Regions from separate parts of the Paenibacillus sp. TSM33 genome, predicted to be linked through region 1. Evidence: predicted binding sites of a transcription regulator. Region 1 holds the regulator's gene; the other holds the start of a gene.
What was found. The regulator CtsR, encoded in region 1, represses protease genes until heat stress. The targets are predictions, from matches to a motif close to ATGGTCAATAAAGGTCAAACA.
Positions count from the first base shown of each region.

Region 2: a site for CtsR is predicted at 1,943-1,963, ahead of clpP (ATP-dependent Clp endopeptidase proteolytic subunit ClpP). Genes of this name have one in related genera too.

Region 1 is NZ_JBLZXB010000021.1:58,272-61,693, reverse strand. It holds gene ACN6NF_RS22370 (GNAT family N-acetyltransferase) at 1-1,076, shown strand, start outside; gene ACN6NF_RS22365 (CtsR family transcriptional regulator) at 1,615-2,079, shown strand; gene ACN6NF_RS22360 (UvrB/UvrC motif-containing protein) at 2,165-2,689, shown strand; gene ACN6NF_RS22355 (protein arginine kinase) at 2,719-3,422, shown strand, end outside.
Region 2 is NZ_JBLZXB010000003.1:25,659-29,080, reverse strand. It holds gene gap (type I glyceraldehyde-3-phosphate dehydrogenase) at 1-405, opposite strand, end outside; gene ACN6NF_RS00865 (sugar-binding transcriptional regulator) at 493-1,530, opposite strand; tRNA gene ACN6NF_RS00860 (tRNA-Arg) at 1,791-1,862, shown strand; gene clpP (ATP-dependent Clp endopeptidase proteolytic subunit ClpP) at 2,075-2,671, shown strand; gene ACN6NF_RS00850 (PdaC/SigV domain-containing protein) at 2,785-3,422, opposite strand, start outside.

The DNA of each region.
Region 1 (3,422 bases):
TCAAACCAGAGCAAACATGGGGAATCTTCGACGGACACGAATTGACTGCTAAACTGACTTTGTTGCCGTTACAGGTATACATACATGGTCAGGTTTTTGATATGGGAGGTATAGCTGGTGTGGCAACGTGGCCGGAAAAGCGTCGTGGAGGTATGGTTTCACGTTTGTTGACGCATGCGCTTGAAGAGATGAAGACTGCAGGACAAAGCCTTTCTTTTCTGCATCCATTCTCGTTTGCCTTCTATCGTAAGTTTGGATGGGAAACGTATACGGAGTACAAAAAATACGTCATTCCAATTGATAAATTCCCTGCTAAACTTAAAACAGAAGGTGTAGTCAAACGAGATATCAAAAATGTTTTAGAACTGGACCAAGTATATCAATCGTATGCTTTGCGTTACAATGGTACGCTGGTACGAGATAAGGCATGGTGGCAGGAGCGAATTCTAAATGAGAACTATCGAACTGTAGTATACTACACGGATGCAGGCGATCCTCAGGGATATGCACTATACAAACTAGAAGATAAACAATTAAATTGTGATGAGTTGGTATATGAAAATGAGACGGCACGTCGGGCTTTGTGGACTTATTTTGCAAATCATGACTCAATGATAACCCAAGGTAAATTTATTTACGTTCCAGCAGATGACAATCTGTCTTTTTTACTCGATGATCCACGAATTCAACAGGAAACGGTGCCTTATTTTATGGGGCGTATTGTAGATGCGGTTGCTTTTGTGGAGAACTACCCTTTTGAGCAGAGTGGAGAGGAAACAAGTCTGACCTTACATCTGACAGATCGGTATGCTCCTTGGAATGAAGGGGTATGGAGATTAGCGATTACTGCGGAAGGGCATGGACATCTGGACAGAGTGGATACAAGTAATTCACCTGACAATGCCACAGTAGCTGACTTGGAACTGGGGATTCAGTCATTAACAACTTTAATGTTAGGCTACCAGCAGGCTGACGATCTGTATAAGTGGGGGCGTATTAAAGGGAACAGTAAGTCTGTGGCTGCACTTAAACGTGTGATACCAATAAAACAAACGTTTTTATTGGATTTTTTCTGATAAAGGTCCAATTAGGTCTTCTTAATGTCCAACTTTTTTAACTAAATTGGATGCGGGGTATCATAATTACCCAAAACTCTTTCCATAATGGGAAGAGTTTTTTGTTATATGTATAAAACATAATTAGATTGCGAAAAATGGTATTGACCCCTTGGCAAAAATGAAATTTGTGCTATAATACGAATATAGTCAAAGAAAGTCAAAGTCAATCAAGGCCAGTGTGAATCTACAGAGTTATTATGTTGTTGGATTGGTTGTATAAAACAATTTTACAGCAAAGAGGTATAACAATAGCGACATGATTTGCGTATAGTTAGGAGCTACTTCTTATGTACAGAAGAGAAGTGTATGATTTATCGCAAATAAAGGTCACACTAGAAATGAAACGGTACAATTCCAGTGGATGTACAATAAGCAATGGCCTGAGTACAGCTTAGATTCGTGACTTTACCGTTTGGTTAAGTTCAATATACGGCGGACTCTGTGGAGCGTGAAATGTACTTGAATACTTGCGTTTCCGTTAGTGGAGGATGATGAAATGCGCAATGTTTCCGACATTATTGAACAATATTTGAAGAGCATGCTGCTGGAAAGTCCCCAAGGCTTAGTGGAGATTCAGCGCAATGATCTGGCTGATCGCTTTTCCTGCGTGCCGTCGCAAATTAATTATGTAATTAGTACCCGGTTTACGCTGGAAAAGGGTTATGTGGTGGAAAGTAAACGCGGTGGTGGAGGCTACATTCGAATTCAGCGAATTCAATTACCTGCACAGCATGCGATCCATACACACCTTCATCAGAGCATCGGGGAGGAAATTAGCCAATCGGCAGCAGAAGGACTGATTTATCAGTTAGAGGAAGCTCATTTTTTAAGCAAAAGGGAAGCTGGCTTAATAAAGGCTGCTTTATCAAGAGATACATTATTGCTGAAGCTTCCCTATCGTGACCAACTGCGAGCAAGATTGCTTAAGGCTATGCTGATCTCGTTGCTGGCAGCCAAATAGCTTAGTATCCATTAACCAATGAATAGAGATTTGCAATTCAGATGTAGGGATTTGTAAAAATCCTGACGTTGAAGGAGGTGCTTTTATGCTGTGCCAAGAATGTAATATGCGGCCGGCAACTTTGCATTTCACCAAAATTGTGAATGGCGAAAAGACAGAGTTTCATATTTGTGAGACATGTGCGAAGGAAAAAGGGGAGATGATCCCTGGAACACCTAATGGCTTTTCGATTCATAGCTTGTTGTCGGGGATGTTGGATTTTGACTCCAGCACAAAGAGCCAGTCTTCAGGTCACAGTGTTCCCCAAAATCTGCAATGCAAGGATTGCGGTATGACTTATACACAGTTTAGTAAGCTAGGACGCTTTGGATGTCCATCATGCTATCAATATTTTGATAGTCGTCTGGACCCTCTGTTCAAGCGTGTGCATGGTAGTACGAGTCATGTTGGGAAAGTTCCGGTCCGTACTGGAGGCCGATTAAAGGTTAAACGGCAAATTGATGATTTAAAAAAAGAGATGCAACAACACATTGTACAGGAAGAATTCGAATCAGCTGCTGAGCTTAGGGACCAAATCAGAAAGCTTGAAAAAGAAATGACTGAAGAGTAAAGTTTGTGAAGAGTAGGAGGGAATGCGTGATGCCCAATATCCGATTTACGGAAAAGCCGCTAAGTGATTGGATGCGTGGTGATGCTGCGGATTCGGAGATTGTCATTAGCAGCCGGGTAAGAATTGCGCGTAACTTGCAGCATTTTCCTTTTCCCATGCTTGCTACCAATCAGCAATCGGAGGAAGTACTTCAACGCTTAACGGATATCCTTCAGTATGATGATTTGCGTCGTTTTGGTACTTTTCATACCTTGAAAATATCCGAGTTGGATGAGATCGACAAGCAGGTACTGGTTGAGAAGCACTTGATTAGTCCTAATTTGGCGAACGAATCTCGCAACGGTGCTGTGTTGATTAGTGATGATGAATCAGTTAGTGTTATGATAAATGAAGAGGATCATCTGCGTATTCAGTGCTTATATCCGGGATGTCAGGTTCGAGAAGCTTGGGAACGTGCTATGGTCATTGATGATGCATTTGAAGCGCATGTTGATTATGCATTTGATGATCGGAGAGGTTTTCTGACCAGTTGTCCGACGAATGTCGGCACAGGTATGAGAGCTTCGGTGATGATGCATTTGCCTGCATTGGTCATGACTCATCAAATCAATCGTATATTGTCCGCTGTTTCACAGGTGGGTCTTACAGTTCGCGGTATTTATGGTGAAGGCAGCGAAGCAGTTGGAAATTTGTTTCAGGTATCCAATCAGATTACTCTGGGACAAACCGAAGC
Region 2 (3,422 bases), on a different contig from region 1:
GTTTACGTTGTAAACGACAGTTTTCATGTCGCCAGTAGCTGGAGCGGAGATAACAACTTTTTTAGCGCCGCCTTTCAAATGTTTCTCAGCAGCTTCTTTAGTTGTGAAGAAACCTGTGCATTCCAGAACGATGTCTACACCCAGGTCTCCCCAAGGCAATTCTTCAGGGTTGCGGTTAGCCAAAACTTTAACTTCTTTACCGTTTACTTTGAAGAAACCGTCGTGTACTTCTACTTGTCCTTGGAAAGTACCTTGTGTTGTATCATATTTCAACAGATGTGCCAGCATTTTGGAATCTGTCAAGTCGTTAATTGCTACTACTTCAATACCTTCTACGTCTTGAATACGGCGGAAAGCAAGGCGTCCAATACGTCCGAAACCGTTAATACCAACTTTAACTGTCATGAGTGAGTTCCTCCCAAAGTTCGTTTAGTTTTATATATTCAAGACAGACCCGAAAGCCCGTCAAGACAACACAATTAAAAAACCTTATCAATCTCTTAAATAACGGCTTACAATCTCGGCAGCAGCGCCTTCATCGGTGACAAGAATGTCTTCCTGCCCGAAACGCAATACTGCATGAATAGCGGCAGCCTTGCTCTTGCCTCCAGCCACACCTAACACCGTCTCCGTACGCCTGATGTCCTCCAAGCGGAGTCCAAGCGTCAGCATTCTGTGAACAACGACGCCGTCTTCGTTAAAATAATACCCAAACGATTCGGCAACCGCACCCTCATTGCTGATCTGGGCAAAGGTTTCAGGGTCAAGCTTGCGTCTGTGGGCCATTGCTATGGCGTTGCCTATCCCGTGAATGATAATACGACTTTCTCGAATCAGGCTCAATATATCCTGAATATTCGTATCCTCAAGCAAGGAGTTGTAAGCATGATTGCTGAGCAAATCCGGTACATGGAGCAGACGGTATTGAGCGCCGACCTTGCGAGCCATCGTGGAGGCAATTGTATTTGCCTGCATTTCCATGCTCTCTCCCAAACCCCCGCGTGCCGGTACAAACCACCCGCCCTTATGCGGGCCGTTAGCAGGTAATGTCAGTTGTTCCGCCACATCTGCAATCGTCGTGCCACCTGTTACAGCGACCACGTCCTCGTCATCCATAACACTCAGCAGCGCCTTTGCGCCAGCACGGCCCAGTTCCTGCTTCGCTAACGGTGAAGCATCCGAATCCCCTGGAACGACAACCACCTTCCTCAAACCGTAGGCTTGACGAATCTGATCTTCCAATTGGGACAGGCCGAACAAGTTGTTCGCAATCGGCTCCAGCTGTTCCAGCAGATCCAGTCCTGCTTTGCTCACCTTCATGCCCACACTCTCAATCTCAATTAGCCCTTGCGCTTTAAGGAGATCGGTCTCAGCGCGCAGTACGCGCTCGGTCATATCCAGTGAAGCTGCCAGTGTTCTGCGTCCAATAACTTCGGACAGCATGATCTGATGCAGGATCGTGTACCTTTTTTTCAAAACATCCATGAGGTCGGGCAGAAGCTGCTTCTGTATTTCTAATATCTTTCGCATGCTTTCCACTCCCGCACACTTCTAAGTTCTGTCTCTATGCTATATCTCTAACTGGTCTTAAAATGTCCCGGGATAACTTTTTAAGTCCCACGTATATCTTACCCAATATTTGCTTCACATGCAAGTCTATCTGAACCTATATTTCTCAACTTTTTATGTGAATATGCGCACGTAATAAAAGCTTGCAATTCAATGCCGTATATCATATAATCATCTTTGTTTCCAATTAATTAGTTAGTTGCTTGTAATGATTCATCTGTGCGCCCGTGGTCCAACGGATATGACGTAGGCCTCCGGAGCCTGAGATCGAGGTTCGATTCCTCGCGGGCGCGTCGTTTTATATGATTGGCTAAATGTTCCATATAATGTTTTTAACCAATAAGAGCGCTAAGCGCTCTTTTTTTTAATCAATAGTTTGACTTTCTTTGACTTTTTGTTTGAAATTGTTTATCATGTGGTTAATACGGTAACAGTTTATAAATAGGGATGTGTAATCGGCATATCCACCAAATCCACTAATGATATTTAAGGGAGGTTTTTTGACGTGAGCTATGTTCCTATGGTAGTAGAACAAAGTAACCGCGGCGAACGCGCCTATGACATTTATTCCAGACTGTTGAAGGATCGCATTATTTTGTTGGGCTCGGACGTCAATGACGTTGTAGCCAACTCAATTATTGCACAAATGCTGTTTTTGGCTGCTGAAGATCCTGAAAAAGACATTCACTTGTATATTAACAGTCCTGGCGGCTCCATCACAGCTGGTATGGCCATTTTCGATACGATGCAATACATTAAACCTGACGTATCTACCATTTGTGTAGGTATGGCTGCTTCCATGGGTGCTTTCTTGCTGAATGCAGGTGCCAAAGGTAAACGTTTTGCTTTGCCAAACAGTGAAATTATGATTCACCAGCCACTGGGTGGTGCACAAGGACAGGCAACGGATATCGAAATTCGCGCCCGTCGCATTCTGAAAATGCGTGACAAATTGAACCGCATTCTCGCAGATCGCACAGGTCAACCACTGGAACGCATCGAAAAAGACACAGACCGTGACTATTTCATGTCCGCTGATGATGCCAAAGAATACGGTATTATTGATAAAGTGTTAACTAGCTCTTCTCCAGAAGGTGTGTAAGAAAGTTATGTATCTCTGAATAGCTGGTAAATACAAAGACTGCCTCGGATTTTCGTATCCGGTAGGCAGTCTTTTTTATTTACTATTATTTTTTAATATATAGCTAATCCAGATTACTGATTTTGTCCCACAAAAGGCTTACCGCCCTGAGGCAGCAGTTGAGCGAATGAGTAAGTAAACTCCGGAATTCCATATGCGTATGGAGCATAATCATACAAATCAAACACGATGGTTACACCACTGTTGGTCACATAAAAATTCTGATCTGCGGCCAACTCTTTAAATTTCCCAAAACCTTCGCCAGCCTGGAGCGCATCAATTTTTTTCTTCAAATCAGCATTCAGGAACTTTTTGTAGTTCGGGTTTGCTTTCAAAACGTCAGACAATTGCAGCAGCTTTCCATCAGCAAGCGAGAACGTATATCCTTTACGTACCGTCATACCGTGTGCGCCACCTGTATACGAGTAGTCCTGCATAATCACACTTAGAATACCGTCCTTATTATAGGCAATTGCAAAATCATTTTCGAAATCATACGGTCTATCTGCTGTAACCTCTCCCTCTGCCACCATCTTTTTGCCTGCTGCCAATACTGTCTCTGCATGCTTTTTAAGCACATTATTAATGGCCTGTTGAGCCTCAGAATTTAGCTGATTGCCGCTGATTTGCGGATACTTAATCTTATAAGATACCTTTGCATTACTCGAAGCTGGAAGCGTCTGAGATGCAATTGTGATCGGATTTAGCTGGC